DNA from 2 places in the Pseudobutyrivibrio ruminis HUN009 genome. Region 2 is predicted to be linked to the other one. Evidence: predicted binding sites of a transcription regulator. Region 2 holds the regulator's gene; the other holds the start of a gene.
The links. Region 2 encodes HrcA, which represses chaperone genes, less so after heat shock. Its sites were predicted from a motif close to TGTTAGCACTCNNNNNNNNNGAGTGCTAACA; they were not measured.
Positions count from the first base shown of each region.

Region 1: the regulator HrcA is predicted to act here: its motif matches at 15,048-15,078, upstream of clpB (ATP-dependent chaperone ClpB).

Region 1 is NZ_JNLH01000001.1:77,376-94,232, forward strand. Features, by position in the region: gene BO15_RS0100375 (carbohydrate ABC transporter permease) at 1-694, opposite strand, end outside; gene BO15_RS0100380 (ABC transporter permease) at 708-1,619, opposite strand; gene BO15_RS0100385 (LacI family DNA-binding transcriptional regulator) at 1,883-2,938, shown strand; gene BO15_RS0100390 (YesL family protein) at 2,954-3,592, shown strand; gene BO15_RS0100395 (hypothetical protein) at 3,576-4,193, shown strand; gene BO15_RS0100400 (hypothetical protein) at 4,190-8,698, opposite strand; gene BO15_RS0100405 (glycoside hydrolase family 32 protein) at 8,709-10,205, opposite strand; gene BO15_RS0100410 (LacI family DNA-binding transcriptional regulator) at 10,435-11,490, shown strand; gene BO15_RS0100415 (alpha/beta hydrolase) at 11,501-12,397, opposite strand; gene clpB (ATP-dependent chaperone ClpB) at 12,419-14,998, opposite strand; gene BO15_RS0100425 (hypothetical protein) at 15,114-15,854, opposite strand; gene BO15_RS0100430 (Hsp20/alpha crystallin family protein) at 16,290-16,730, opposite strand.
Region 2 is NZ_JNLH01000001.1:1,908,835-1,925,691, reverse strand. Features, by position in the region: gene BO15_RS13255 (GGDEF domain-containing protein) at 1-245, shown strand, start outside; gene galT (UDP-glucose--hexose-1-phosphate uridylyltransferase) at 292-1,785, opposite strand; gene BO15_RS0108625 (methyl-accepting chemotaxis protein) at 2,081-4,078, shown strand; gene BO15_RS0108620 (chemotaxis protein CheW) at 4,108-4,587, shown strand; gene BO15_RS0108615 (sulfite exporter TauE/SafE family protein) at 4,627-5,352, opposite strand; gene BO15_RS0108610 (DUF1848 domain-containing protein) at 5,370-6,311, opposite strand; gene dnaJ (molecular chaperone DnaJ) at 6,322-7,491, opposite strand; gene dnaK (molecular chaperone DnaK) at 7,617-9,509, opposite strand; gene grpE (nucleotide exchange factor GrpE) at 9,533-10,150, opposite strand; gene hrcA (heat-inducible transcriptional repressor HrcA) at 10,195-11,250, opposite strand; gene lepA (translation elongation factor 4) at 11,495-13,300, shown strand; gene hemW (radical SAM family heme chaperone HemW) at 13,302-14,504, shown strand; gene rpsT (30S ribosomal protein S20) at 14,663-14,926, shown strand; gene BO15_RS0108570 (PilZ domain-containing protein) at 14,987-15,802, opposite strand; gene BO15_RS0108565 (diguanylate cyclase) at 15,962-16,857, shown strand, end outside.

The sequences.
Region 1 (16,857 bases), 1.8 Mb from region 2:
TTGAAGCTGTGTTTAAATAAATCATTGCATCGAAGTAGCTGTTCCACATTCCAACGAACTGCCATAAGCAAAGCACCGCAATAACTGGTGTACATACTGGAAGTAAAATCTTGAAGAATAATGTGAGCTCATTTGCTCCATCAACTTCTGCTGCTTCTCTAAGCTCTCCTGGAATTCCTTTATAATATGTACGTGCAATAATCATGTTCCATACTGAGAAAGCTCCTGGAAGAATTACTGCCCACATGCTATCAAGAAGACCAAGGTTGCTGATTAACAAATATGTAGGAATCAATCCACCGCCGAAGAACATTGTTATCATAAAAATAACGTTGAAAAACTTTTTCCCTTTGAAGTCATCTAATGACATTGGGTAGGCACAAAGCATTGTTATAGCGACTGATAGGAAGGTAAACAACAACGAATAAATTACTGCATTTCTAAAGCCTACCCAAATCTGTGAATTGGAAATAACTCTTTCATATGCTGTTAATGTCCATTTATCTAAGTCAAATGTGATTCCTTGGTTTTGCAATGTAATTGGATCCATAAAAGAAGCAATCACTATATATACCATTGGCACGATTATGGCCAATACAAATAACCCTAAAAGTACATATCCAACTAATAAGAATGTTTTATCACCAGCTGAATACTTGGCAAATGTACTTTTCTTCTTTTTCTTATTCTCCATCGTATCCTCCCAATTACAGGCCCTGGCCGTCGTTCATTTTCTCAACAACTTTGTTTACTGATAAAAGTAGGATTAAGTTGATGACTGTGTTGAACAAACCAACCGCTGTTGAATAACTGTAGTTTCCATCCAACAAACCTTTTTTGTATACGTAAGTAGCAATGATTTCTGAAGCACCTAAGTTCAAGTCTGTCTGTAAAGCATATGCCTTTTCAAAACCAATGCTCATTATGTTACCAGCCTGTAAAATGAACTGGATGATTACCATATCTTTAATAGCAGGCCACTCAACTGCCTTTATCTGCTGGAAGATGTTTGCTCCGTCAATCTGAGCTGCTTCCTTTAATTCCTGGCTGGCATTTGCAAGTGATGCTGTGTACATGATTGATGCCCAACCAGCACCCTGCCAAATACCACTTATAATGTAAATAGGTCTGAACGCTTCTGGAAGTGTAAGGAAGTTGATTGTTGTATGGAACAACATATTAACTGGTCCTGTTACTGAAAGAAGAATTCTTACCATACCGCAAAGTACAATTACTGATATGAAGTTTGGCATGTATAAAACAAGCTGAATCTTTTGTTTGATCTTGCTGCTTTCTATTCTGTTAAGAAGAAGTGCAAGAATGATTGGAACTGGGAATCCCCATAACAATCCAAATACACTAAGCTTTAATGTATTAACCAGATATGACATGAAATCTGGGGATGATAGGAACTGCTGAAAATATTCAAACCCAACCCATTCACTTCCGAAGAAGCCTTTGAAAGGACTGTACTTTTCAAATGCAATCAAAATACCACCCATTGGCAAATACTTAAAAATGATTGTAAGTAAAAGCGCTGGTCCCAAGAAGAAAACATATAGTCTCCAATGATGTGTCACATACGTAATCGTATTGTGAAATTTGCCTTCCTTTTCCATTTATCCTCCTCATATACACCCAAAACATTTGTGTGCGTTTGCACAACTTGTGTATGAATTTACTATACCATTTTTTACATTTGTGTCAATGCGATTTTGTTTATTTGTAACATTATTACAATACTCTACTTTTCTTTTTGTAAAAATGAACCATCTCAATTTTTACATTTGACAAATATATTTTTACATTTTATAATTTTATCAACGGATTTAGACAATAAATCCTACAGCGGATTTTTACATTAAATAAATAGGAGAATATAATGGCAAACAAAGTTACGATTCAAGATATTGCCGATGCTCTTGGTGTTTCAAGAAACACCGTATCAAAGGCAATCAATAACACTGGCATTCTCGCCGATGCCACACGCGAAAAGGTATTAGCAAAAGCTGTTGAAATGGGGTACAAACAGTTTTCATATGCAAATTCTGTTTCCGATATCTTCGGAGGAAGCATAGTAAAGAAACCAGAGCACACTGGTGAAATAGCTCTTTTTACAGGAAGCTTTTTGGATAACTCCCATTTCGCTTCTACTATGTTAGACAAATTCCAGCATGAAATTACAGATTTGGGATATAGCATGTTGATGCACCGTGTTACTCCTGCCAATATTGCTGATATGGTTCTACCAGTTAGCTTTAACAGAGAACGCACAAAGGGCATCATATGTGTAGAAATGTTCAATCAAAAATACTGTGAAATGCTTTGCAGCCTTGGCATCCCAATGCTATTTGTGGATGCACCAGTTGAAAGCTACAGCAATCAGCTTGAAGCAGATGTGCTTATGATGGATAATTCAGCGGGCTTCTTTAACTTGATTTCTAATATGAAAGAACGCGGTGTTAAAAAAATTGGTTTCGTTGGCCAGGCTAATCACTGCCGCTCTTTCTTTGAACGATATATGGCTTTTAGAAATGCAATGTATTTAAATGGACTTCCAATAGATGAAAAGTTCTGTCTTACAGATATTCATCCACATGGCCCAGAATATTTTGCCAATCTATTTAAAGTCATTTCAGCACTTGATGAGCTTCCAGAATTGTTTATCTGCACCAACGATTTCATTGCAATAGACATAATCAACTGCCTCAAGGTTATGGGTCTTTCATATCCAAAGGATGTTATGATTGCAGGCTTCGATGATTCAGCAGAATCAAAGGTTATGACACCAGCCTTAACCACCTGTCACATTCACTCACAGATTATGGGCTTTACTGCTGCCAATCTTTTGGTATCTCGTATAGAACAGCCTGATTTAAACTATCGCACTGTTTATACCGAGACAAACCTTATTTATAGGGAATCTACTAGAGATTAATTAGTAGGAGATTTTATGAGAAATTTATTAAACTACGATGGTCCGGTTCTGACCTTTCTTACCAAGATTGTGTACAGCGTTTGGCTAAACATACTTTGGTTTATTTGCTGTATACCAATTGTCACAATCGGAGCATCTACAACAGCTTTGTACTACTGCTGTCAAAAGATAGTAAAAGATGAAGAGGGCTATATTACCAAGGCTTTCTTTAAAGCTTTTAAGGATGATTTTAAGAAAAGCACTATTATCGGATTGATTATGACATTGCTAGGATGCATCATCCTCACAGATGGATACATTCTTTATCATCTTTGTTTTACTTCAAAGCTTTGGACGTTAATTAGCGCAGTGCTTATCATAGCCTCTATCGCATATACGATAGTTCTGCTATGGATTTATCCTTTACATGCGCACTTCGAAAATACGATAATCAACCTGTTTAAAAACTCCATTATGCTTGGTATGCGTTTTATTTTTTGCACCGTCATAATGTTTGGCGTATTTCTAATTATGGGATACATCGTATATTACGTTTGCACACCATGTATCATCCTGGGTGTTGGCACATGTGCACTTATTAATTCCATGCTAATGAAAAATATTTTGATTCAATGCGAGCTACAAAGCACTGAGAACTATGAAGAACAGAATTAAAACATTTTCACAATTAAACAAAAAACAAAAGCTGCAGTACATCATGGATTACTACAAAATCCACATAATAGTCACTGCAGCTATTATTTGTATTCTTTTTTCTATCATAAGAACTGTTCATAAGAATCATGACATAGATTTATATGTGGCCTATGTAAACATTGCCACTGATGATAGCATGCTAAAATCTATCGATGAAGAATCAGGTCTTAACATTTCCAACTATACAAATCTACTTATCACTGAAGATCCAGCAAGTGACAATTTAGAGTATGCCTATGCATCCTCTATGAAGCTTATGTCTGCCATTAGCGCGGGCAAGCTTGATATTATTGTTGCTGATAGCTACGGAATCGAAATGGCTAACAATGCCGGATATCTTACAAATCCAAAGGATTATTTAGAGTCAAAGAATCCTGCTCTCGCAAACAAATTAGAAAACTATTATCTAGAGGATGAAGGCCAAGTTCCTTATGCCATTGATTTATCTTACTCTAATTTATTTGTTCAAGCAGGTTTTTCTGAACATCTTTATGTTGGCATCGTTGCCTCTGAGGAGGTTTCCCCAGAGGTTTCCGATTACCTGTCATCAATCAACTAATCCACTGATTTAATATTAACCACTAATCTGCCACCATCCCAGGCATCGTTGCCTTCTGGATCTATGGCAAATAGTATTACATCGCCTTTCTTTACATCTATTGTTTTATCAAATGTAGCTTCTCTTTCTGAATCAAAGTTTCCAGCTGTTTGATTTTCAAAGTATATCTCCTGTCCGTTTACTCTGATTCTCATGCAGGTTCCTGTAGCATTTTCATCTTCACTATTTGCAAACTTCACATAGCTTCCTGAAATATTGATTGTTCCATCTTGTGCTACTACCCATTTGTAAGCTGCATTTCTGCCATTTCCTGGCTCTACAAAATCCGATTTAAGCTCTGGCTTACCATCGTTAAAGTATCTGTTTGCTCCTGAATCATAGCTTAACTCGCTGAAGTTAGCTCCATCCCAGTCGCACATTCCGTAGTACCATCCATCCGAACCCTGCTCTCCAAATGCAGATGCTAGGCTAGTATTATTTGTTCTGCCATCTGTTGCTGGATCATCTGAAGGTTCTGGGTCTGTATTTTCACCAGGATTTTCTGGCTCAGCAGGATCATCTGGAGTGTCCGGAGTCTCTGGTTCATCATCATTTCCTGTTCCATCAGAAATCGTAATTTCAAGACGTCCACCATCGTAGCTGTCATTGCCCTCAGGGTTTACCGCAAATACGATTTCATCTCCCTCATGAACAACATATTCTTCATTGATATCCCTAGTTACTTCACTTGAGAAATTGCCTTGAACACCAATAAACTTCTTTTCCTCTCCATTGATAAAGATTCTGATAACTACGCCATCTGCTGCAGGATCATTGCTACTAACAAACTTAGTATATTTTCCTGTTACCTTAATCTTTCCTGTTTCACCTGCAACCCATTTGTATGCAGCATTCTTACCATTTCCTGGTTCAACAAAATCTGCCTTAAGCTCTGGCTTACCATTGTTGTAATATCTGTTGTTCTCTGCGTCCATTTCAAGCAATTCAAAGTTCTTGCCATCCCAGTCACACATTCCATAATACCATCCATCTGAGCCCTGCTCGCCAAATGCATTCTTAAGATTTGTATTATTTGTTCTGCCAGTTGACTCTGAATTTGCTTCGTATATACTTACCGAAAGCTTTCCAGCATCATATGCATTATTTCCCTTTGCTGAGATTACAAATGATACTTTATCGCCTCTATGAATATCCTGCTTTGTGAACATGAAATCGATTTTGTTATCATTTCCATCACCTGCAAATACTGCAACATCCTGCTCAGTTAAAAGCTTATCATTTATGTAAATTTGAATCTTTGTACCATCTGGATAGCTTGGATTTGAATCATTCTGACCAAACTTTACGTAATCACCTAAAATATCAATTTTACCATCTGAATAAGCTACCCACTGATAAATAGCTGCTCCATTTTTACCTGGATGTACATAATCCTTCTTTATTTCAAGACCTTCATTTTTACCTGAAAGATAAGCAGTTTTATCATCATTCATGTAATGAAGAACCTTTGCATCTTTCAGAGATGTTCCGTCTAAGAACCACCATCCATCCGTACCTTGCTCAATAGAGTCAATAGCACCAAGAACAGTATTGTTTGTTCTCTCTTTATTACCAACACCAACCTTTGTTGCATTGGCGTCTTCAATATCAATTTCAAGGCGACCGCCATCCCATGCATTATTCTTATTGCAACCAATGTCAAAAGTGATGACTTCTCCAGCTTTTACACTTAACTTTGAAATATTGATATCAATCTTGTTGCTTCGGTCCTCTCCTCGTGGACAAGAACATGTTTCATCAAAAATATCTTTGCCATTCCTATAGATGGTGACGGTTGTTCCATCTGGCCAGGTTGCATTAGGGTCCTCGTGACCAAACTTCACATAGGCTCCAGTTATATCAATTTCACCATCCACAGCAACAACCCACTTGTACATTGCATGGGCATTGAGTCGAGGCTGAACGAAGTCCTTTTTAACCTCTAAACCTTTAAGCTTTCTAGAAGTGTAGCCAGTGCCATCATCTGTCTTCTGACGAAGAACCTCAGCCTTATCTATGCTCTTGCCTTCCCAGTAATACCAACCATTGTTGCCCTGCTCACCAAAATCTAAAGCAAGATTAGCATAGTTGCTACCACTGTTATTTACCATATCAACAGTTTTTAAATCTGCATCTTCAATTACAAATGTGAAATTACCACCGTCGTAGGCTGTATTTTCCTTGCCATCTACCATAAGTGTCAGGCAATCTCCTGCTTTTACATTTACCCCTTCAACTGACAAATCCTTTGTAACTTCTCTGTCTGTAAGAGGTTCGAAATCCTGCTTTTTAAGAATTTCATTGTTCTTCTTTAAATATACCGTTACACCATCTGGCCAATCAGGATTTGCATCCTCATTTTTTAGCTTTGTATAAGTCAATGAAATATCTACGGGACCAGTCTGAGCTGCAACCCATTTTACATTTGCCGATCTGCCTTTATTGGCTGGCATGATGTAATCTCTCTTTATTTCAATTCCGTCGTTAGTTGTGTACTTATCATTCTCTTTGTAAGTTTCAACATTTACTGCAAAATCAGGATCAAGATAATATCCTGACTGGAATACCCAGCCATTACTTCCCTGCTTTCCGAAGTCTTCCTGCATTGAAGCGTTATTTGTTCTAGAACCGCCTGTAGAAGTAACATCCTTATGAGTCTTACCTGTAAGAGGTGATAATCCCTTTATTGAAAACTCATAGCTTCCTCCATCATAGGCGTTGTTATCCTTACCGTTTACAACCATTGTGATGAAGTCATCTTTTTTAACAGACACTTTTTCTACGTTCAATGACTTTGTAATCTCTTTTTTAGTGTCAGCTTCAAACTCTTCCTGAACTAAAACTTCATCATTGTGATAGATTGTTACTCTAGTACCATCAGGCCAGCTTGGATTCTTATCTTCGTTTTTGAACTTTGTATAAGCTGCATCGATTTTGATATCACCAGTCTGGGCAACCTTCCACTTAATTACTGCAGATTTGCCCTTTCCTGTGTTTACAAAATCACGCTTGATTTCCAAATAGCTGCTATCAAAATATCTGTCTTCTTCAGTTTCGAAGTTTTGCATGTTATATGAACCAGTTGGCTCATCACCAAATCCATCCTGATAGAACCATCCGTTTTTGCCCTGCTCGCCGAAATCATATTTTACATCTGCAAAGTTCTGTCTTGTCTCCGATTCATCTATCTGAACATCTGCTTCTGTAGTTGCTCCTGTTCTATCAATGATGTTGATATCGAAGCATCCACCGTCATATGATGAGTTGATTCCTGCATCAACCACAAAATATAGCTTATCTTCTGTTGTTACCTCTAAGTCCTGCTCTCTGAAGGAAATAGCATTTTCTCCCTTTGCTGGAGCAGCTACCTTCTTGTTGAATAGTTTTTCACCCTTCTTGTAAACAGATACAACTACACCATCAGGCCATGTTGGATCACCATCGTTTTGCTCAAACTTGGTGTACTTTCCTCTAACCTCAATCTTGCCATCTACAGCTGGCTGCCAGCAAAGCATAGCCTCGTCATTTATAGCTGGATGGATGAAATACTGGCTAATTGTAAGATTTGGAGATGTAACATTCATGTATGCTCCATCTTTTTCTGTGGAAACAAGCTTGGCATCCTTTACACTTTTGCCGTAAAGATACGTCCAACCATTATTTCCCTGCTTCCCAAAATCCTCCTGAGAATTTGCATTATTATTCTCTCTTGTGGTATCTACTGAAGCAGTTGGCCCTTTAGAGTTTACATCGTTGATAGCAACATAAAGTGAACCACCATCAAATGCATTGTTCATATTTGGGTCAACGATAAAGTATAGGCTCTCCAATTCTTCCACAGATAAATCCTTGATTGTTTCCTCTACAACCTCTTCCTTATCTGTGCTTACATCTACTTCGTATCTGCCAATTGCTTCATCGCCCTTGTACACATAAAGCGTGACACCATCTGGATAAGAAGGATTTTTGTCCTTGTTAGCATTCTTTACGTAAGTCAGCTGTACATTTACCTTACCGGTATCTGCCGCTCTCCACTCAAGAATTGGTGCTATTCCTTCTGCAGTGTGGATGAAGTTTGATTTGATTTCCATACCTGTTTTTCCAAGCTGAAAATACTTTTCTCCATCATAAGACTCAAGTCTTCTAGACTTTACAGGGTCCAAAGCTGAACCGTATCTATAAAACCAGCCGTTGTTTCCCTGCTCACCAAAGTCTGCCACATTAAAGGCATTATTTGTTCTACCTGGATCATCCACAAACTCAGGCTCTACATATTCGTCTGAAAAGAATGAATCTGGCCAACCGCCTCCTAAAGCTATCACTTCATCCTTAATTTCCATAGGATGATTTGTCATAACCACCGCAGTGACCGCTATAGCTGCCGTGGCCCCAGATGCAATCAGCGCCGTTTTCACCTTGTGAGCCAAGATAGCCTGAAGCACCTTGCTAAAACCCTTTTTTAACATTATTCTCCTCCTACTTACTAATGCTCATATTTTCGAATACCACATTGGAATTTACTGAGAAAATTCCCCATTCCATTCCCTGTGATAAATACATGCGAGTTGTAAAGGCAAGCTCATCATTTACATACATGCAAACAACTCCATCAGAGATCACCATTGATATGTGCAGCTCTTTCTCCTTTGACAAATCAAAATCAACATAGGATTGAGCGCTTATTTCCATTATGTTGCTGCCGTTGTAAAACTCGATTCTATTATTTGCCCCGTTGAAAATGATATTCAGATTGCCTACATTTTCAGTGTTTGTATTAAAGCAAAAGCCAAACATACCATCAGCGTCAAAATCCTTGATATCTGCCTTTAACAGGTAGCTTCCCATCAGATTCTTAAAGCCAACCATTTCGTATTTGTCGCCGCTAAAGGCATAGGTTGTATCGTCTGCTTTCACTGTCTCTGTCATTTTCAGTGGTTCCAAATCAAGTTCGTGTATCAGCTTCTTATTAATCTCTGGGTTCAATACTGGTGATAATGTTCCATCAGCATTTTGATTTAAGAAATGAGTGACCATATTTCCACCCCAGTCATACTCTCCAGTATCCTGGTGTTCCTTCTTTGTTCCATTCCAGCCAACTACATAAAGATTCTCACCATCTGTCTCTAATCTTCCTGCGTAGAAACCATTGCAATCAAATGTATCTCTTTCAGGCTTTTCAAATGGTCCATCCAATGAATCTGCTACACGATAGTGAACAACTCTGTTTGGCCACTGATCAGAAAATGCTAAATAGTATTTTCCTTTATATTGAAGAAGAGATGGACACTCCATATTTGAATCGGTTCCCAAGTCATTCTCAAAAAAGACTCCCCCGTCAGTCCATTTACTCAAATCTTGGGATGTGTATTTTACGATAACTCCCTTATTATCAAAACGGGTGGTTACAAGCATCTCATAGCATTTGTCATCAGCCGAATAATAAACATATGGATCTCTGAAATCGTCTGTAGAGTACTTGCCCGCACCTGTAAATGTATCTGATGGAATCTTTTCCCAGTTTTCCAAATCCGAACTTGTTGCATGCATCACAGCTTCCTTGGGTTCATATGTGTCATTATGGCCTGTGTAAAAGGCATGATAGATTCCTTTGTCATCCTTGATTACGCTTCCTGTACCAAGTGCAATATCCTGACTTTCGACAGTATCTCCATAATTAATCACCACACCCTTGTCATCATACTCTGTAAAATTGCTGGTCTGAATCAAAGCCCATGGATGATAACCCTGTTTTCCATTTCGTTGATCAGCCAAATAGAAAACATTATATTTTCCATCATCATAAAAAGGCATTGTATCTCCAATAAATCCTTCTACCGAAGCTGGAAACAACTCATAATTATCATATTCTTCTCCCAGGTACTTCTCTTCCTCTGCCTCTACTGTTTGATTGCCACATCCTACCATGTTTAAACCCATGATACCGGCCAAAATCACTACCGCTGCTTTTCTCATATTACCTCCCTAAGGTGCATTTGCACTATATCTTGCACCATAAATTTTACATTCATGGTGCATATAAATCAATGATACTTTGCAAAAGTAATATATTTTTGTGCAAATGTAATCAAATGCACCATTCATTTTGTTGGAAATTACATACTAGACTATTTCAAAATGTTACAATTGACACATTTATCACCTTCAAGTATGATTGATATTAGATTAAATTTAGGAGACTATTATGAGTAAAAGGGTTACTTTACAAGAAATTGCAGACGCTCTTGGATTGTCACGAAACACTGTTTCAAGAGCCCTTAATAATACAGGAAATGTTTCAGAAGAAACAAGAAATCAGATATGCCAAACTGCCATTTCAATGGGATATAAGCAATTTAGTATGCCTGATTCAAGAGCAATGTACAATGGTACAGTGAGTGCAAATGTACCTGCTTCAGATGGAAAAACTGAAATTGCACTATTTACACATTCCTTCCCTGGCTACTCTCACTCTGGAACCAAGCTTTTAGAAGCATTCCAGCACAAAATCGATAGCCTTGGTTACAAATTAACCATCAACATTATCAGAGATTATGAAATAGACAATCTATGTTTTCCTAGCAATCTTAACATTGATAATATTGCCGGCATTCTATGTATAGAGCTTTTTTCCGAAAAGTACAGCGAGTTCTTGTGTAAACAAAACATACCTCTTCTATTCATAGATAGCCCTATATCCCATCGCTGCGATATCAATGCCGACGTCTTGTATATGGAAAATCTATCAAGCTCTTATCACATGCTTGATACTCTGATAAAAAAAGACTGCAAGAATATCTCTTTCGTAGGTGATCGTTTCCACTGCCAATCATTCTTTGAGAGATGGCAAGCATACGTGTCTGTTCTTGCAGATAGAGGAATTAATATAGATACAGCAAACTGCATATTAGAGGATGACAGTTGTCCATATTCAGATGTTTTATGGCTTAGCGAAAAAATAAAAGCCCTTAAAACCATGCCAGATTTGTTTTTCTGTGCAAACGACTTCTTGGCAATGTCGGTTTTAAAGGCTCTTAGATTATTAGGCAAGGATGCTCCTGCAGATGTAAAGGTGTGTGGCTTTGATGATGCCCCTGAGGCAGCCCTTTTAGAGCCAAGCCTCACAACCGTTAAAATCCATAGCAGTTCTATGGGTTACACAGCTGCAGAAATTCTTCTTTCTAGAATTGCAAATCCTCTTATGCCATATAAGAAAACATACATCGAAACTGATGTTATATACAGGGATTCCACTAAATAAGTGGAATCCTTTATTTTATATATTTTTTGAAGAAAGCAGCCTCATCCTGGTTGATTTGTTTTGCCTCTTCAAGATTCATATTTACATGGCACACATGTCCCATGTATTCCTGACCTTCCTCTCCATACAGCTTCCATTCTGTATCAATTCCCTTGTCCTTAAGAAAATTGTACATAGGCTCTGCATTAGCTTTCAGGAAATCATAGTAGGATGTCATAACATATGCTGGTGGAAAGTTTTCAGTAATCTGACCTAACACATCAAGCTGTTTCTTTACTTCATCATCGTCTCTGCCAACGTACATGTTGTACAGGTCCTGAGTAAATTTTTCATTTCCCTTTCCACCTGCTTCAAGGCCAAATTTGTACATGCCACAATTGAGTGCAATGGCCTTTACATTTATTTCCTGTGGTGTGCTAAAAGGAAATAGCTTTTCATACTCTGGATTTGTAAAGATAGCTGCATATTGGCTACACATCTGCGCTCCAGCAGAATCGCCCACTAAGAATACATTGTTAATATCAATATTGTACTGAGTGGCATTTTTCACAATCCACTGCATTACCTGATTGATTTCATTAAGCTGAGATGGAAACTTAGCTTTTGGTGCCAAATGGTAGTTGAAATTAACAACTGTGAACCCAAGGCCTGCAAGATATACACAATAGTGTTTGTAAATCTCCTTTGTGCCGTAGATATATCCACCACCATGGATGCTAACAATTGTAGGTTGAGTTTCATTTGTGCCCTTCTTGAAATAAACATCTAAAAGATTATATTTATCATTGTTTCCAAGGTAGTTGATGTTTGTTTCAAGTTGAATATCATCTGGTATTGTCAATGTAGAATCCCTCTTTTTGTCCCCCTTTGCTGCCATATACTTAAACATGAAAGTTTGAAATGACATAATGCATTATCCTCCTGTGTCTTAACTAAACAGCTTGGTTCCATCTGAATCAATTGTGATTGTTGAGCCCTCACTTATATCTCCTGCAAGTATGATTTTAGCTGCCATAGTCTCCACATTTTTCTGAATGTATCTACGAAGAGGACGAGCACCATATACTGGGTCATAGCCCTGATCAATGACGAACTGCTTTGCTGCTGGAGTAAGTTCGATCTTTAGCTGTCTGTCTTCAAGTCTACCATTCAACTCAGCCATAATCAAATCTACTATTCCACCAATATTGCTCTTTGTAAGTGGCTTGAACATGATGATTTCGTCCAGTCGATTTAAAAACTCCGGTCTGAATGAATTTCTCAAATCATTCATTACCAAATCATTTGTCGCTTGGGTGATTTCGCCAGTAGTCTCGTCGATTCCTTCAAGCAAATACTGAGAACCGATATTGCTGGTTAAAATAATAATTGTATTTTTGAAATCAACTGTACGGCCTTGTGAATCGGTGATTCGACCATCATCAAGTACCTGCAATAAAACATTGAATACATCTGGATGCGCTTTTTCTACTTCATCAAAAAGTACTACCGAATATGGCTTACGGCGAACTGCCTCAGTAAGCTGACCGCCCTCGTCATATCCTACATATCCTGGAGGTGCTCCTATAAGTCTGCTGACGCTAAATTTTTCCATGTACTCCGACATATCAAGACGAACCATGGCGTTTTCATCGTCAAATAGTGCCTGAGCTAATGTCTTTGCAAGCTCTGTTTTACCAACACCTGTAGGTCCAAGGAAAAGGAAAGAACCGATTGGCTTACTTGGATCCTTTATTCCTGCCTTTGAACGAATTATAGCTTCTGACACAAGCTTTACAGCCTCATCCTGTCCCATAACTCGTTTGTGCAATTCCTCATCAAGATGAAGAGTCTTGCTGCGTTCTGTTTCATTAAGCTTTGCTACAGGAATACCTGTCCATCTTGAAATGATTCTTGCTATTTCTTCCTCTGAAACATTTTCATGAACCAGGCCTGTATCCCTAGCTTTAAGCTTTTCTTCTGCTTCTGCAAGTCGCGCCTCAAGCTCTGGAAGTCTACCATACTGAAGCTTTGCAGCCTCTTCCAAATCGTATTTCTGCTGTGCAACCTTTATCTGGCCCTGCACATCATCAAGCTCTTCTTTGATTTTTGCCACATCCTCAACAAGCTTTTTCTCGTTGTCCCATGCAGCCTTCTTTGTGTTGTATTCGTCACGAAGCTCTGACAATTCTTTTTGTAAATCTGCAAGTCGCTCCTGCGATAATCTATCTGTCTCTTTCTTAAGAGCAGCCTCCTCGATTTCCAACTGCATAACTCTTCGATTCATCTCATCCATTTCAGCTGGCATGGAATCAAGCTCTGTCTTAATAAGTGCACAAGCCTCATCTACAAGATCGATAGCCTTATCTGGAAGGAATCTATCAGAGATGTATCTATTAGAAAGTGTTGCTGCACTAACTAATGCGCCATCGGTAATCTTTACTCCATGGAATACTTCGTAGCGCTCCTTAAGTCCTCTAAGAATAGAGATTGTGTCTTCAACTGTTGGCTCGTCAACCATTACAGGCTGGAAACGTCTTTCAAGAGCAGCATCCTTTTCAATGTACTCACGGTATTCATCAAGGGTTGTGGCACCGATACAGTGGAGCTCGCCACGAGCAAGCATTGGCTTTAACATATTTCCTGCATCGAGACCGCCATTACCATTTTTACCAGCACCGATGATTGTGTGAAGCTCATCTATAAATAAGATGATTTCGCCATCTGAGTTTTTTATCTCATCAAGAACAGCCTTCAGTCTTTCCTCAAACTCACCTTGATATTTGGCACCTGCGATCATTGAGCCAATCTCTAGTGAAAATACCTTTTTGTTTTTAAGTGCTTCAGGCACATCGCCTCTAACAATACGCTGAGCCAAGCCCTCTACAACTGCTGTTTTACCAACACCAGGCTCACCTATAAGAACTGGATTGTTCTTTGTCTTACGGCTAAGGATTCTGATGACATTTCTGATTTCTTCATCACGACCGATTACAGGATCAAGCTTATTTTCTCTAGCTCTTTCTACCAAATCGTATCCATATTTTTCAAGTGTGTCATAGGTTGCTTCTGGATTATCCGTATTTACGGTTTGGTTTCCTCTGACAGTTGCAAGCACTGCAAGGAATGAATCCCTTGTAATATTGAATGCCTTGAAAATATTCTTAATAGGTGTGCTTGGCTTTTTAATCATGGCAAGCATCAAATGCTCAACAGAAACGTAGCTATCACGCATTGATTTAGCTTCGTCCTCAGCATAAGTAAGAACATAATTGAGATGCTGACCTACTCGAAGTTCACCACCCTGCACCTTTACTCTGGCTTGAAGTGCTGCATCTACAGCATTTTTGAATTGTTCCACATCGATGTTCATCTTGCTAATCAATGATGGAATCAATCCATTCTCCTGGCGTAACAGCGCCATCAGCAAATGCTCCTGCTCTATCTCCTGATTGCCATAATCCATGGCTATTTTTTCGCATGCATTAATTGCTTCGATTGATTTTTGTGTAAATTTTTGGATGTTCATAATCTCACCTCCACCCGTTATTTATCTTGTAATTATGTTCTAACACAAAAATTAGCACTCGACAAGTCCGAGTGCTAATAATTAATAATTATTTAAGAATTTGTGGAACAGCTTATCAATTAGTTCTATCGTATACGCGTAAATCATAGTGGTTGGAATACATATCTTCCAAACTTTCTACATCTACATCCCCACTAATTAGAAGTCTATCAAAAGATTGCGATGTACGATGCTGACGATAGTCTTCATAACACATGTAAGCAAATGCCTCCATTAATGTGGCATTAGGCTTATAAATAGAATGAATATCGATAATATCCGGATTAAGCAAATATGTTTTTGTACCAATGGAATATGAACGAACTGCAACAATTGGCCTTTCTTTTGTGCTACTTTCATGGAAATATGCAGTCAGTTTATATGCATCAATATTGGCTCCACCGACTACACAGCTACCTAATTCTTCGTATACTGGTGGCTGAGGATCAAAATCGTATTGATTTATATTGCTAAGTTCTATAGCACTAGCCAGCTTTTGCAGTTCATTAAATAATGTCATATTACCAATAGTGATTGCCGTGTGCTTTGCATAGTCCGTTAAAGATACAAAATCATATTTTTCATTTTCATCAAAGCCTGTTGGCTTAACCGCCTCAATAGCAGCATCACTAAAATAATAATCTGGGTAATTGTCTCGAATGTAAGTAAGAAAAGTTTTGAAGTCAGAGAAAGTACAGCGATGTAGGTCAATGTTTTCGATTTCGTCCCGCGTAACTTGCCGAACTTGCTCCTCATCGCTATTAGCTTCAATTTGATAATTTAAATGCGTTCTAAATAAAATATCTGTTGTTTCCATAAATTATAATCTCCCCTTTTACAGCATAATAGCACATATAGTGTCATCTGTATATAGTAATACTAGACCTTGTAGCAGTTTTATTAAATTATACTAAAATTAAATATTGGGGTTTATACAAGTTGATTATGCTCTAATGCTTAATACAGCTAATGCTAGGCCACCTCATAAGTGGCAAAGCCTCTGGTCTGCGCTGGGGGACTACTGCCTAGAATAAAAAATAAGAAATAGGCAGTAGTTTTCAAGGGCAGTGTGGCGTAACTAGACGACATTCTTATCGCCAAGTCGATTACTCTTTATCTTGCAAAAGTATTTAGCACTAAACTATACCAAAACACAAAAAAGACTACTACCTAAACTAGGATAAACTAGTTTAGGTAGTAGCCTTCGAAAAAGTTAAGCCACACTAGGGATTTGAGCTTGTGTTAATACAAGTTATCCTTCAATAGCTATGTATTTTGTTTCATCTTTCTGAGGAATTTCTTCCTTCTTAGGTACACTTAGGGTAAGAACTCCATCTTTGTATGCTGCATGAATATCTTCCTGTGTGATGTTATCACCTACATAGAAGCTTCTGCTGCAAGAGCCTGTGTAGCGCTCGCGACGGATGTAGTTGCCATCTTCGTCCTGACTGTCGTTGTTCTGATTTGTTTCAGCTTTGATTGTAAGATATCCATCTTTCAACTCGGCTTTAATATCTTCCTTTGAGAATCCTGGAAGATTCATATCTACTTGATAACCATTTTCGGTTTCTTTAACATCTGTTGTCATCATTCTTGAGAAGTCATTATCGAAATTTCTTCCAAATCCTGTGACACGTGGTACTCCAAAGAAATCATCCATAAAATCATTTGATAAAATACTAGGCATTAACATAATACTTACCTCCTTTTATTTACGGGCTTCTTTGAGCCTGATTGTTAATGTGGTTAAAGAAGAACTTCTTTTGTTCCTCTTTGTGATTATGTTATAACTCTAAAATTAGCACTCGTCAAGCACGAGT
Region 2 (16,857 bases):
GTGGCGAGGAATTCATTATAATTCTTGTGGATTGTACAATTAATAACGCATTGCAAACAGCCGAAAAGCTTCGTTCAGAAATTGAGCAATCAGACAATGGTGTTTGTCCTATAACAATATCTATGGGACTCTGCTGCTACGACAAAAATGATACTTATCAGCAGTGTGTTGACAAAGCAGATAAAGCTTTATACTACGCAAAGAATCATGGTCGTAATCAGATTGTTAATTATTCAGACATATAAAACCTAAAGCCATCTAGCTTCTAACTAGATGGCTTTATTAATATCTTTACAAAGTATTTACAAATCTCATGAATGCTTCCATTCCCTCTTCTGTGCATTTATAAACGCCAGCACATTCAAGGACTTCACAGAATACCTTTCCAATCTCCTGCTGAAGAATTTCATTTACATTACTTTCATCAATCTTATCATAATTCTTTGAGAAGCTTTCGACCCAATCAGCATGCTTTTCAAGAACTTCGTTACTTCTTAAATCCTTGCCATTTACAATGTAGTCTGCAAGCTGCTCCATTTCACCTTTAAGTCGGCTAGGAAGAACAGCAAGTCCCATTACCTCAATAAGACCAATATTTTCTTTCTTAATGTGATGTAAATGAGCATGTGGATGATAAACTCCAAGAGGATGTTCCTCTGTTGTAATATTATTTCTAAGAGCTAAATCAAGCTCAAACAACTCTCCTCTTTTTCTCGCGATAGGAGTAATTGTATTATGCTTTTCTCCATCAGTCTCTGCAAAAATAAACGCCGCTTCGTCAGTATAACCTCTCCATGCATTCAATATATGCTCTGCAAGATCAATGATTCTCTTCTCATCCTTGCACTGAAGACGAATAACTGAAAGTGGCCATTTAACGATGCCTGCCTTTACATCCTCATATCCATTCACAGAGAATTCCTTAATAATTGGAGCTTTTTCCATTGCAAATGTATAATGACCACCCTGGAAATGATCATGGCTCAGGATAGAACCACCTACGATAGGAAGGTCTGCATTACTTCCAAGGAAATAGTGTGGGAAAAGCTTAACAAAATCGAATAACTTAACAAATGTGGCACGTTCGATTTTCATTGGTGTATGTTCACCATTGAATACGATGCAGTGCTCGTTATAGTAAACATAAGGACTATACTGGAATCCCCACTTGCTATCATTAATAGTGATAGGAATGATACGATGATTCTCTCTGGCTGGATGATTTGTACGTCCAGCGTATCCCTCATTTTCCATGCAAAGCTGACACTTTGGATATGCTGATTGTTTCGCATTCTTAGCAGCTGCAATAGCCTTTGGATCTTTTTCTGGCTTTGAAAGATTGATTGTAATATCAAGTGTTCCATAATCTGTTTCTGTGGTCCACTTCAAATCCTTCTTTACTCTATATGTACGAATATAATCAGAATTACGACTCATATTATAGAAGAAATCTGTAGCAGCCTCTGGGCCTTCTTTCTTATATATGTCATTGAACTTATCAATAACCTGTGATGGTCTAGGGCAAAGCTGATTCATAAGCTTTGTATCAAACAAATCTCTGTATGTAATAGAATCTTCAATGATTCCCCTATTAACTGCCTCATCAAGCAAATCCTTTAACACATCTTCTAATACAATATTTGATAAATCACAATCAGGATCAGTGTACTCATCTTCCTTCATGCACTCTAGTAAAAGATTTGTTGTGTAGATTCTTTCACACTCTGGTGTAAGCCCTGTATCAATTCCATACTGAACTAATTTCTTTATACTTTCCTGCAACATATTTCCCCTCCGAAATTATTGAAATATTAATATGAAGCTTGTTCATCTGGAAACTATTTTACACCTTTTCGGTTTTCTACTTCAAGTATTCTTGCAAGGAAAAATTGCAAAAATGATCATTCAAAAAAATCCAGTCGTCAACCTGTAGTTGAGCAACATAAACAAATTGGAGATAAAAAATTGTGCAAAAACACTATACATAGTTACAAAACCATGTTAATATTGCGACTCGTGTTTTGAGTATAACTTATAACACTGATAGAAAAAACATGTTCATTATTCACGGAGGAATAGAATGAAAAAGACAACAACACAGAAAACAAAAAAACAGAGCGTAAGAACAAAACTTATCTCTATTATGCTCATGGTTTCAATTGTTCCTTTGTTAGTTGCCGTAGCAATCAGCTATAACAGCTCAACTAACAGTGCTAAGGAAACAGCAAAACAGAATTTGGACTGGCAAGCAAAGTTCATCGAGTCTGAAATAGACAAGATGCTAATCAAAGCCGAGACATCACTTGGAAGCTTCGCTTCTTCTCCAGAGACAATCGCTTTCTTAAAAGGTGAGCTCGAAGATTCATCAGTAGTAAAGGCTCAGATGGTACAAATTAATGAGTCATTCAACGATGACAATACTATCGTAATGTCTAATACAAATGGTGATATGGTACTTCGTAGTGATGATGGCGAATTAAAGAACATCGGCGAAAGAGATTACTTCCAGGCTGCAATAAAGGGTGAAACTTACGTATCTAATGTATTCGTAAGCTCAGTTACAAATTCAAGAAACATTTGTGTAGCTGTACCTATCTTTGATACAAACGGTACTACAGTTCTCGGTGTTGTACATAAAACATTAAACCCAGATGATATTCATACATTATTAGCAGAAGATGCTGAGGAAGCATTCGTAGTAGATAAGAATGCTGATATGGTTGCTCACTCAGATTTTGAAATCGCAGCAACAGATGAAGCTCAGAACTTCTCTTCTTCACCATATATGACCTCAGAGGATACGACTGGTTTCTATATTAGTACAGCAAAGGGTTACCCTGTATACGTAAGCTACGTAAGAAATGCTTCATCAGGTTACGTAATCTGTGCAGCTAAGGCACAGAAGGACATTGTCGCTGAAGCTAGACAGGGCGCAATGTTAATTATATTTACTGGTATCGCTATGGTTATAGCTGTATTAGTTCTTTCTATCATTATTGCAAACAACTTCACAAAGCCAATGCTTGAGGTAAACAAGGTATTATCTGCATTAGCTAACGGTGAGTTTAAGAAAACAGATAAATTTACAAAGCGTGCTGACGAATTTGGTCAGATGATCAACAATGCAAACTCTCTTATTGATAAGCTTTCAGCTATCGTAGGTCATATTAAGGATTCTACAAACACTGTAGGTGAGTCTTCAGACGAGTTATCAGAGATGGCAAACCAGATTGCCGCTACAACAGAATCAGTAGCTGTAGCAGTACAGCAGATTGCTAGTGGTGCTGTAGAGCAGGCTGAGGAAATCCAGTCAGCTGCAGATAGCACAAACCAGATCACAACAGCTGTAGACAATGTACAGTCTTCTACAAACGATATGTCTAACCTTGCAGAGCGTATGAAGTCAGCATCAGAAGCTTCAAGCAACTCTCTTGCTACTCTTCAGGCTACAAGCTCTGAAATGACATCAAAGATTGAAGAGATTTCATCTAAGATTTCTTCAACTCAGAACGCAGTTGCAAACATCAACGAGCGTGTTGAAGGTATCTCTGGCATCGCCGCTCAGACAAACCTTCTTTCACTTAACGCTTCTATCGAGGCTGCTAGAGCTGGTGAGGCAGGTAAGGGCTTCGCTGTAGTTGCTGAGGAAATCAGAAAGCTTGCTGATGATTCAGAAAACCTTGCATCAGAAATTAGAATCCTTATGGATCAGCTTTTAGCTGAGGCAGAGCAGGCTGTTACTGCTGCTGCTCATGTTATGAACGGAAACGAGGAACAGCAGAAGGCCCTTGGCGAGACACTTTTCGCTGTAGAGGGAATGCTTCAGGATATCGAAGAAACTGTAGCTAGCGTTTCAAAGATTTCTGGCGAAGCAAACAACTGCGTAAACTCAAACACAGTAGTAGCAAACGCTATGTCATCACTCTCTGCTATTTCAGAGGAAAACGCTGCATCATCAGAAACAACAGGTGCTTCAGTTGAAGAGCTTTCAGCTACAGTTACAAACCTTGCAGAATCTGCAACTAATCTTAGAGACATCGCTGAGCAGTTAAATGAAGAGATGAAGTTCTTCAAGTAAGGTAATTATAGTCATTTGGAGGATTAGAAATGTCTAATTTAATTACTAAAACAAATAATAACGCTGACGAAAAGCAATATATTATTTTCACTTTAAATAACGAGGTTTACGGCATCGATATCATCAATATCAACACTATTATTATGATGCCAGAGATTACTGATGTACCTCTTGCTCCTGATTATATCAAGGGAATGATTAGCTTACGAGGACACGTAATTCCTGTAATTGATATGCACAAGCGTATGAACTACGGTGAGGAAATCATCACAAAGGATACACGCGTTATCGTATTTAACATCAACGAAAACGAGCAGGTTGGCATCGTAGTTGATTCCGTAAAAGAAGTAATGGTTATTTCTAGCGAAGAAATTGAATACCCATCTCCTTTCATTAAGTCTGATGAGTCATTTATTTCAGGTGTAGGTAAAAAGACAGATATGCTTATCTCTATTCTTGATATCAATTCACTTGTTGATGAAAAGACTATTGAGGAATGCGTAGCATAATATAAGAAAACGCCTAGAGCATTTGCTCTAGGCGTTTTCTTATATTATGTTCATATTATTTACTATCATAGCAATTCCTGAGATTATTAGGAATACAATTACAAGCTTCTTTACTAATTTTTCATCCAAGATATCCCCACACTTCATGCCAAGCCAAAGGCTGAAAAGCATTACCGGAGCAAGGTACAACGCCTTCTTAATACTTTCAAATGTCATTACCCCAAGTACGATATATGTGACAAGCCTAAAGGTGTTTTCAGCTATGAATACGAGGCTTAGATTAGCTTTAAACTCTGTGCTAGTCTTTGTAACTTTGCTCACAAATGCTGCCAAAAGCACACCCACACCGAACATTCCACACATAGCGCCTGCAAGTATTCCAATTACTATGTCAAATAATTTATGACTCTTTCCAGCGGAGGGCTTATACTCTCGATACATCATATCTATGCCAACAAGAGTAACCATAACACCAAAAATCATTTTAACTATATTCGCATTTACGTATCGAAGTACAAATGCCCCGGGAAGACTTCCTACTATAACCACAATAATCAAGGGAATAACGATATTTTTATCTATTTTTCTCCTGTTTTTGAAAGTCAATATTACATTTGTTGGATACCCCAGTACCAGCTCCACTGGAGAAATATTTACATTGTTTACTCCAAATCCCAGTATTGTATCAAACACTAACGTATTTGCGAATCCACATAGCCCTTTAACAAAGAAAGCGCAAAACGATGCTAAAATCCATAAAAACATTAAAATAACCACCTAATCTATATTAAATCAAAAATGCTCATCTGATTGTCAATCCAAGACTTTTGATTAGCCTCACGGATTATATCTCCCTCTCGAAATCCTCCAATTAAAAATGGAGAATTAACGTCGTGGAGTTTTTCATTTATTCTTACCTGACTTAAGTCATTATTTGCATAACAGTATTTGCAAAAATGTCTGCAGGTATCGTACGCTCCTATATCTGCTCCAAGATAGCAAGCACAGTCTGCCCTGGCAGGCTTAACATTTGATTTAGGCACATTCAAATGAGCAGAAATGGCCTTTTCATACATATCTACTGTCATGCAGCCACTGCAATCAGCTCCATATTTAGCAAGAAAATCTCCTTCTGCACATGGCTTTACAACCATATTGTTGGCTTTCGCGATACGAATAATCTCCTGTCCCAAACGAAGCTTATCTTCTGCAGATACGGCCATTGCGTCAGGAAAGTTCTTCTTTACCTTTTCATAAATATCAATAAAGCTGATTACCACATGATTGGTGTATCCTTTAAGATTTTCTGCCATCTTTGTGAAGGCTTCAATATGAAAATCGACTGTATATTTTTCATTTACAAAGATTGGATCATATCGCCAGCCAATTCGATTAATCCCCACAGTTTTAGAGAGGAATTTAAAGGACTCCATTACCTCTTTTTTATCTGGAACACCTGGCTCAATATCCTTGCCATAGGGTGTGATTGTCACATACCAATACTGACCATAGTCTTTTACTAAATCCAAATACGAAAAAAAAGGTGCTGGATTCTTTGTGCAAAAGCCAATAGCATCCACCACCTGTGGGTTTAAAATATATTTATTTACTGAACTTTGATTGTAAGGATTGCGCACACATACATAGCCTTCTCTCAGTCGGTTCGCAAACCATTCCGGAAAGAACGCCGGTATATCTGTGCGCTGCCCTGTATTAATAATCATTTTTTATCCTTTATAGATCGTCGATAGCGTCCTTTATTTTATCTGCAAAGCCCTTCTTCTTTTTCTCAGCCTTTACTGACTTTGGACCGCCAACTGTTGTGTTACCTGTAAGCTCATCGAACTTGCGAAGTGCTTCCTTTGCCTCCTTAGAAAGTCCTGTAGGAACCTGTACAACAAGTGTAACATACTGGTCACCACGAACATTTCTATTTCTAAGGGAAGGAATACCTTTTCCACGAAGTCTGATTGTTGTATCAGTCTGTGTACCAGGCTTAACCTCGTATGATACCTTGCCATCAAGAGTATCGATGATAACTTCGCCACCAAGTGTAGCCTGTGCAAATGAAATAGGTGCTGATGAGTATACATCCATATCTCTACGCTGGAAAATAGGATGATTTTTAACGATTACTTCTACAAGTAAATCGCCTCTTGGGCCACCATTTCTACCTGGCTCACCCTTCTCACGGATACGAACACTCTGGCCATTATCGATACCAGCTGGAATAGAAACAGAAATCTTCTTCTTACGAGCGACATAGCCTGTACCATTACAATCAGGACATGGAGTATCAATAACCTCACCTGTTCCCTGACAATCAGGACATGTGGTAACGTTCTGAACCATACCAAAGAGTGACTGCTGAGACATCATTACACGTCCCTTACCACCACACTTTGTACATGTACGCTTGCTTGTACCAGGCTTCGCTCCAGTACCGTGGCAAGCAGCACATTCGTCCTTAAGAACGATTTCAAGCTCTTTCTCACAACCGAAAGCTGCTTCTTCAAAAGTGATATGCACTGCTGCTCTAAGGTTTGCTCCACGCATTGGACCATTTGAAGCACGACCACCGCCGCCTCCAAAGAAGCTTCCAAAAATGTCGCCAAATATATCGCCGAAATCCATGCCAGAGAAATCAAAGCCGCCAGCTCCGCCACCGCCATTTTCAAATGCTGCGTGACCGAACTGATCGTACTGACGTCTCTTGTCTGCATCAGAAAGAACAGCATATGCTTCAGAAGCTTCTTTGAATTTCTTCTCAGCTTCTGCATCACCTGGATTCATATCAGGGTGATACTTCTTAGCAAGCTTTCTATATGCACTTTTGATCTCACTATCTGAGGCTGTCTTAGAAACTCCAAGCACCTCATAGTAATCACGTTTTTGTTCTGCCATTATTTATCAATCCTTTACATATTAAAATGCCGTGAAAAACTCCAAGACCTTCAAAGCTTACGTTTAGCCTTCCTGCTCGCGCTTGCCAAGACAATGTGTTTTTCACAGCATATCATATTTACAAATTAAACTTCCTTGAAATCAGCGTCTACGACATCATCTGCTGGGTTAGACTGTGCACCTGCACCAGCACCTGCTCCTGTGAACTGGCTCATATCTGGGCCTGCACCAGCTGCTCCGCCCTGTGCCTGTTGTGTCTGCTCATACATCTTTGCAAATACCTTCTGAGCTGACTCTGTAAGCTTCTCCTGAGCTGCCTTAAGCTCACCAATCTGTGAATCGCTCATCTCCTCTGGAGTCTGGTACTGATCAAGAAGCTTCTGAGCTGCTTCAATATCAGCCTCAACTGCTGCCTTATCAGCTGCATCAATCTTGTCACCTACTTCATCAAGAGCCTTCTTTGTCTGGAATACAAAGCTTTCAACGTCGTTTCTTGTATCAACAGCTTCCTTACGCTTCTTATCCTGAGCCTCATACTCCTGAGCCTCTTTAACTGCCTTATCGATATCTTCATCAGACATGTTAGAACCAGCTGTGATTGTAATGTGCTGCTCCTTGCCTGTTCCAAGATCCTTAGCAGATACATTTACAATACCGTTTGCATCAATATCGAATGTAACCTCGATCTGTGGTACACCTCTCATTGCTGGTGGGATACCATCAAGTCTGAACTGTCCAAGTGACTTGTTATCCTTAGCGAACTGACGCTCACCCTGTACAACGTTGATATCAACGGCTGTCTGGTTATCAGCTGCTGTAGAGAAGATCTGGCTCTTCTTTGTAGGAATAGTTGTGTTTCTCTCGATAAGTCTTGTAGCAATACCACCCATTGTCTCAATTGAAAGTGAAAGTGGTGTTACATCAAGAAGAAGGATATCGCCTGCACCAGCATCGCCAGCGAGCTTACCACCCTGGATTGAAGCACCGATAGCTACGCACTCATCTGGGTTAAGAGTCTTGCTTGGCTCGTGACCTGTAAGAGCCTTTACCTTATCCTGAACTGCTGGGATTCTTGTAGAACCACCAACAAGAAGTACCTTTGAAAGGTCTGAAGCGTTAAGACCAGCATCCTTAAGTGCCTGGTTAACAGGACCTGCTGTAGCTTCTACTAAATCGTGTGTTAACTCATCAAACTTAGCACGTGTAAGGTTCATATCAAAGTGCTTTGGACCTTCTGCTGTAGCTGTGATGAATGGAAGGTTGATGTTTGTAGTTGTAGCAGATGAAAGCTCTTTCTTAGCCTTCTCAGCTGCTTCCTTAAGTCTCTGAAGTGCCATCTTATCTGTTGAAAGATCTACACCCTCAGCTGCCTTAAACTCTGCAAGCATCCAATCTGTAATCTTCTGATCGAAATCATCACCACCAAGTCTGTTGTTACCAGCTGTAGCAAGTACTTCGATAACGCCATCACCGATTTCAATGATAGATACATCAAATGTACCGCCACCAAGATCGTATACCATAATCTTCTGCTCCTGCTCGTTATCAAGACCATAAGCAAGTGCAGCTGCTGTAGGCTCGTTGATGATACGCTTTACATCAAGACCTGCAATCTTACCAGCATCCTTTGTAGCCTGACGCTGAGCATCGTTGAAGTAAGCTGGAACTGTGATAACTGCCTCTGAAACTTTCTCACCAAGGTAGTTCTCAGCATCACTCTTAAGCTTCTGAAGAATCATAGCTGAAATCTGCTGTGGAGAGTACTTCTTGTCGTCGATGATACGACCATTGTCTGTACCCATATCTCTCTTAATTGAAGAGATTGTCTTTTCTGCATTTGTAACAGCCTGACGCTTTGCTGGCTCACCAACAAGTCTCTCGCCTGTCTTTGTAAATGCTACGATAGATGGTGTTGTTCTAGCACCCTCTGTATTTGCGATAACGGTAGGCTTTCCACCTTCCATAACAGCAACACAGCTGTTAGTTGTTCCTAAATCGATACCAATAATCTTTCCCATGATTTATTTCCTCCTATAATAACTTAGTTTGCAACCTTAACCATTGAATGACGAACTACTGAATCATTGTACATGTAGCCCTTCTGGAATTCTTCTACGACGATGTTCTCGCCAACCTCATCATCCTCAACATGCATTACTGCGTTGTGGAAATCAGGATTGAATTCCTTTCCTACAGCCTCGATAGGCTTAACACCTGCTTCCTCGAGAGTTGTAAGTAACTGCTTGTATATCATGAGCATTCCATCAGCAAATGGATCTGCCCCTTCCTCAACTGTAGCAAGACCTCTTTCGAAGTTATCAACTACAGGAAGAACCTTTTCAATGATGGCCTTTGCGCCATTTCCAAACATCTGAGCCTTTTCCTGCTCTGTACGACGACGGAAGTTTTCGAATTCTGCCATCTGACGAGTAACTCTATCAGTGAGCTGCTCTATCTGCTCATCACGCTTATCTTTTTTCTTTTCTTTTTTCTTGAATGGCTTCTTGCCATCCTTTTCCTCTTTTGTAGATTCTTTTGAAGATTCTTCTGAAGTGTTTTCATCAGAAGCTTCTGTCACATCAGCTTCGGTTTCTTCAGCCATCGCTTCCGCATTTTCCATAGCTTCTTTAACTGCTTCTTCAGTAGAGAACTCTTCCATTTTTTCTTTATTCTCTGCCACGAATTTACATCTCCTTAATTTCTTTATCCTTTATTTCTGTCAGCCTCATTTTTAAGTAGTTTATCTAGCTGACCTTTAAGACTTTTTATATTGTCAACAACATTTTCGTAATCCATTCGCTTTGGACCAACGATACCAATTGTACCTTTGACTCCTTCGCCAAGCTCATATGTTGCTGTAACAATCGAACAATCCTTCATTGTAGATATTGGAGATTCGTCTCCGATATAAACCTGAATTCCTGTGCTCTCACTTTCACTTGAACTATCATTAAGAAGCTCTATGAGTGATTGCTTTTCTTCGAATGTATCTAATAATTCAGATGCTTTCTTTGAATCAGCAAGCTCTGGATACTTGAAGATGTTGGTAGCACCTGAAGTGTAAACCTGTAAATCATCACCTTCAGTGATTGTCTCTGCTACGGTGTCAAGTACCTGTTCTACAATCTCATCATGGATACCGGCCTGCTCCTTTAATCTGGAAATAACTGCCAGATTGATTTGATCAACCGTCAGACCATTTAGGTTTGTGTTAAGAAGCATGTTAAGCTTTAACATTGTTTCATTATCAAGCGGCTTATCCACATTGATGATTTTATTCTTAACAATGTTGCCATCCATAACAACTACTGAAAGCACCTGATGCTCGTCCACAGCTGAAAGCTGAACGAACTTTAATCTATTTGAAACAACTGAAGGAGCTGAAACAAGTGTTGCATACTGTGTGTTGTTTGCCAGTGTCTTTGCTACGTTCTTAAGAAGGCTTTCCATCTTTTCAGTCTTCTCAATCATCCACTCATGCATATCTGCAACTTCTTTATCCTTCTCAGCTATTAGATTGTTTACATAAAATCTGTAACCCTTGTCTGAAGGAATACGACCTGCCGATGTATGTGGCTGAACGATATATCCCAAATCCTCAAGATCTGACATCTCGTTTCGGATGGTAGCTGAACTAAGATTCAAATCAGTGTATTTTGAAATTGTTCTTGAACCGACTGGCTCGCCAGTCTCAAGGTAATTCTTGATAATCGCATTTAAGATTTTTACTTTTCGCTCATCTAGTTCGATATCAGCCATACATTCACCTCTTCCCCGTTGTTTTGTTGTTAGCACTCATCTAATTGGAGTGCTAATCATTTTCTGATGTTAATTTACACCTAGGGTCCCCTTTTGTCAACCGCCTTAAGATATTTTTTATACTTTCTTTATAATGTTACATAATTGTTATTTTTCCTAAGCTTTGGTAATATATGAAGGCAATCATTTTTGTAAATATCTTCATTAATTTGCAAAAATAATTACATTAATATAGAGGTGTTTTATGGATCAGAGTAAAATCAGAAATTTTTGCATTGTTGCACATATCGATCACGGCAAATCAACACTTGCCGATCGTATCATACAAATGACAGGCACTCTCACTGATCGTGAGATGCAGGCACAAGTTCTTGACAATATGGACCTTGAGCGTGAGCGTGGAATCACAATCAAATCTCAAGCCGTTCGTATTGTTTACAAGGCTGATGATGGCAATGAATACATTTTCAACCTTATTGATACCCCTGGCCATGTTGACTTTAATTATGAAGTTTCTCGTTCACTGGCTGCTTGTGATGGCGCTATTCTTGTTGTTGATGCAGCTCAGGGTATCGAAGCTCAGACTTTAGCAAATGTATATCTTGCATTGGATCACGATTTGGATGTTATTCCTGTCATCAACAAAATCGACTTACCTTCTGCTGATCCAGATAGAGTTATAGAAGAAATTGAGGATGTAATCGGCTTAGAAGCACATGATGCACCTCAGATTTCAGCCAAGACAGGCCTTAATATTCACGACGTTTTGGAAGCAATCGTACATCAGCTTCCAGCACCAACTGGTGATCCAAAGGCGCCACTTCAGGCACTAATCTTTGACTCACTTTACGACCCATACAAGGGTGTTATCGTATTCTGTCGAGTAAAAGAAGGAACATTAAAGGTTGGCGACAGCGTCAAAATGATGGCTACTGGTGCAGAATTTGATGTTGTAGAAGTAGGCTACTTCGGTGCCGGTCAGTTCATTCCTTGTGATGAGCTTCCAGCTGGAATGGTAGGTTATATGACTGCTTCCATCAAAAACGTTCGCGACACTCGTGTTGGTGATACAATCACTCACGCTAATGCTCCTGCAGCCGAGCCACTTCCAGGATATAAAAAGGTTAACCCAATGGTTTACTGCGGTCTTTATCCTGCTGATGGCGCTAAGTACCCAGATTTGCGTGATGCCCTGGAGAAGCTTCAGCTTAATGATGCAGCTTTACAGTTCGAGCCTGAGACTTCTGTCGCACTTGGCTTTGGATTCCGTTGTGGTTTCCTCGGTCTTCTTCATTTGGAAATCATTCAGGAACGACTCGAGCGCGAATACAATCTTGATTTAGTTACTACTGCCCCAGGCGTAGTTTATCGAGTATACAAAACAGACGGCACAATGATTGAGCTTACAAACCCAAGCAATCTTCCAGACCCTAGTGAAATCGAATACATGGAAGAGCCAATCGTTGAAGCAGAAATCATGGTTACTAGCGAATACATCGGTGCTATTATGGACCTTTGTCAGGAGCGTCGTGGCCAGTATATTTCAATGGAATATATGGAAGAAACACGTGCACTCCTCAAATACACTCTTCCACTTAACGAAATCATTTACGATTTCTTTGATGCTCTTAAGAGCCGCTCCCGCGGATATGCATCATTCGACTACGAAATGAAGGGATACATGAAATCTGAGCTCGTTAAGCTTGATATCCTTATTAATAAGGAAGAGGTGGATGCACTTTCATTCATCGTCTTCTCTGGTACTGCTTACGAGAGAGGCCGCAAGATGTGTGAAAAGCTCAAGGAAGAAATTCCACGTCACCTTTTCGAAATTCCTATCCAGGCAGCCGTTGGTTCAAAGGTTATTGCCCGTGAAACTGTAAAAGCCATGCGTAAGGATGTACTTGCAAAATGCTACGGTGGTGATATCAGTAGAAAGAAAAAGCTTCTTGAAAAGCAAAAGGAAGGTAAAAAACGAATGCGTCAGGTTGGCAATGTAGAGATTCCACAGTCAGCTTTCATGAGCGTTCTTAAATTAGACGAGGATTAAAATGACTCCTATCGAACTATATATTCATATACCATTCTGTGTAAAAAAATGTTTATATTGCGACTTCCTTTCAGGAGTGTTTGATGAAAAAATGCAGCGACGTTATGTCGCTGCTTTGTGCACTGAAATAAAATATATGGCAAACCAGGTCCATGGCGTTGAAGTAGCTACGATTTATGTTGGCGGCGGTACCCCATCGTGGCTTTCCGAAGATTTGATGGATTCAATTATTACCACCATAAAATCATCCTTCAGAGTCAATCCATTGGCAGAAATATCCGTCGAATGTAACCCTGGAACACTATCAGCTGAAAAGCTAAATGTGTACCGAAGCGTTGGAATCAACAGACTATCCATTGGTCTGCAATCAGCAAATGACGATGAATTAAGGGAGCTTGGACGAATCCACGACTACAATCGTTTTCTCCACACCTTCGATTTAGTTCGTAAAGCAGGCTTTGACAATGTAAATGTAGATATCATGACAGGATTGCCTCACCAAACAGTGGAAAAGCTTGAGCGCACATTAAACGCAGTCACTATGCTTCGACCAGAGCATATATCTGCTTACTCTTTGATTATTGAAGAAGGTACTCCATTCTACGATAAATACAAATTCGATGCTGTTAAGCAGCACGCTGGAATGGAAACCGAGGATTTACCTACAGACGAAGAATCTTATCATTTATACAAATTCACAATGGACTACCTTGAAAAGAAAGGTTATAAACGATACGAGATTTCCAACTATGCCCGCGGTGGAAAGGTTTGCCGCCACAATATAGGCTATTGGGACCGTGTTCCATATTTAGGACTTGGTCTCGGTGCTGCTACTCTTTACCAAAACAAGCGTGCAGACAACATTCGTGACATATACAAATACTGCGAAATAGCTGAACAGATTGCAGAAGGTAAGGAAGTTCCTACCGAGTTTTCCTCTCCTTTCTATGACAATGAAAATGCCCTCTCTAAAAAAGAAGCTATGGAAGAATTCATGTTCCTTGGTCTTAGAAAAATAGATGGCGTCAATCGCTCAGACTTCTTCAATATGTTTGGAATCGATATCGAAGCAATATATGGTCCAATTATTACCGCCCTTCGAAATCAGGGCTTTATGGACGCTAAAGAGGGACGATTATTCCTTACAGACATAGGAATAGATGTAAGTAATCAGGTTCTTGCCCAATTTTTATTAGATAAGTAGAAATATTTACATTATTTCAATAAAAATATTCCCAAACTATTGACAACTAGGGATTCATTAACTATTATATTTGAGTATGCGTTGAACTGTCCGTGTCCGGCTACAACGTATTTAATTTGAACATTTTATAATTATACAAATTGGAGGTGTAGCAACACATGGCAAATATTAAGTCTGCTAAGAAGCGTGTTCAGGTAACAGCTATCAGAACAGAGCGCAATAAGGCAATCAGATCAGAGGTTAAGACATACGTTAAGCGTGTTGAGGCTGCTGTAGAAGCTGGCGATAAGGCTGTTGCAGAGGCTGAGCTTAAGGCTGCTATCAAGGTTATCGAGATGGCTGGTTCTAAGGGCGTTTACCACGACAACACAGTTAGCCGTAAGGTATCTCGTCTTTCAAAGCTTGTAAACACACTTGCTTAATTTAAATACGAAATAATAAAAGCATCGGTCCCGTCAGCCGATGCTTTTTTGTTGTTATTTTTATTCTTGCTCTTCATCTTCTTCAGACTTACTAATTTCTTCTGCTATATCTTCTTTCCAGAACTCTCCCGTCTTAATTCTTTTTATACCTGATGAATTACTCTTTCCTCTAATAGCCTCAATCTGCTTTGTAGCAATATATCTTTGTAGAAAAGCTGCATGGTCTGATGAAATAGTACACCCGCTAAAAGTACCACCATTCTCATCGTCCTTTTGGTTAATAATTCTTCCAAAAAACTTTCCTACTTCCCTTTCACCATCATCACTATTCTCTGTAAGATGTAATATAAACTCTCGATTTGGATCAATTTGAGAACCTAAAGGCTCTACGAATCCAACTCCGCAATATGATAAATCTCGGACGATAACCGAATACATTACGTCGTCCTGCTCTACCTCCATAACCTTATCAATATTAATGCGCACTCCACGACGTCTATTATATTTATTTCCCTCTTCTAATAATGGTAATACAACGTGGATTGAACGTCCTGACGAAAAAGTGAATCTATATATTTTGATATTTTCCCAAATAAAAACACCTTGATCATTCACTACTATCAAATCAAGTTTTGAAACGCTTCCAGTAAAATCTACTTCTCTAACAGAGTTCTGCCACATTTGAATAATGTTCTCTATTGGGATACCTTTATTACCAAACTTAGCAGTAAATTCTTCTTGCTCTTTTTCATCCAAAACGGCATACTCCGTAGGCAGCTCCAGTTTTTTATTCTCAAGAGTTGCTTGCACAGAGATGCGCGCCTTTTCAGTCACATCTGAAATATGTAATTTAGTAATCGCTTTACCTTTATTCATATTTTAATTTTAACAAAGAAAAAAATTCCTGACTACTAGAGAATTAGCCATTATATCCAATATCTTTCGTAACAAATACTTCACACAATTTGCATGATTTATCGTACAGTATTATGTATATTTAAAGAGGAAATATGTAAATCCAATGAGGGCGATAATTTGAAACAATACAATTATGAACTTGAGAATACATCTCATATAGAAAATGTACTGAATTCTTTGCACAAAGAAATTGGCAATGATTCTTATTCATCAATTCTATTTCATATTTACACAAATGGCATCGATACATCAGAAATTGATACTGTTATTTCTGAAATTCTTGATGCCTTTCCAACTGCGTCAATTGGCGGAACCAGCACCAACGGTGGTATTTGCGATGGCCATCTAGTTGATGAAGGAATGGTTATTTCTGTCTCTGTTTTTGAAAGCACCTCAACCCAGGTCAAATTATTCAATTGCATTCCAGGAAATGAAGACATTGTAGGGAAAAGCATATCAGATTTTATAGATTCAACGGAAAATATCGTAGCAGCCGAATTACTTATTACCCTCAAATCGATTAACAGTCATATCATTTTAAATAACGTAGAAAAATGCCATAAAGATATTTTCGTATTTGGTGGAGGAAGTGCCGCCGTCACAATATCTGATGAAAATACCTGTGTAATAGATGAGAATGACATCTCTCCTAATGGTGTCCTTGTGATAACCTATTCCGGTCCAGATTTTCATATCGATGTGCACCATGCAATAGGCTGGAAGGCATTAGGCAAGGAATTAAAAGTCACCAAAATAAAGGGCAAACAGCTATTTGAAATCAATAATATCCCTGCTGGCAAATTATATAGCAAGTACTTGGATATCCAGGCTGATGAAAACTTCTTTTCAAACATATTGGAATTCCCAATAATGTCTCATCAGCATGGCAATGAAGTATTACGATTACCTTTTTCATGTAATAACGAAGATAACTCTATTATTCTTGCAGCTGATATCGACCCAGGAACTCCAATCAATCTTTCCTACGGAGACCCTGATGTAATCAAGGAAGA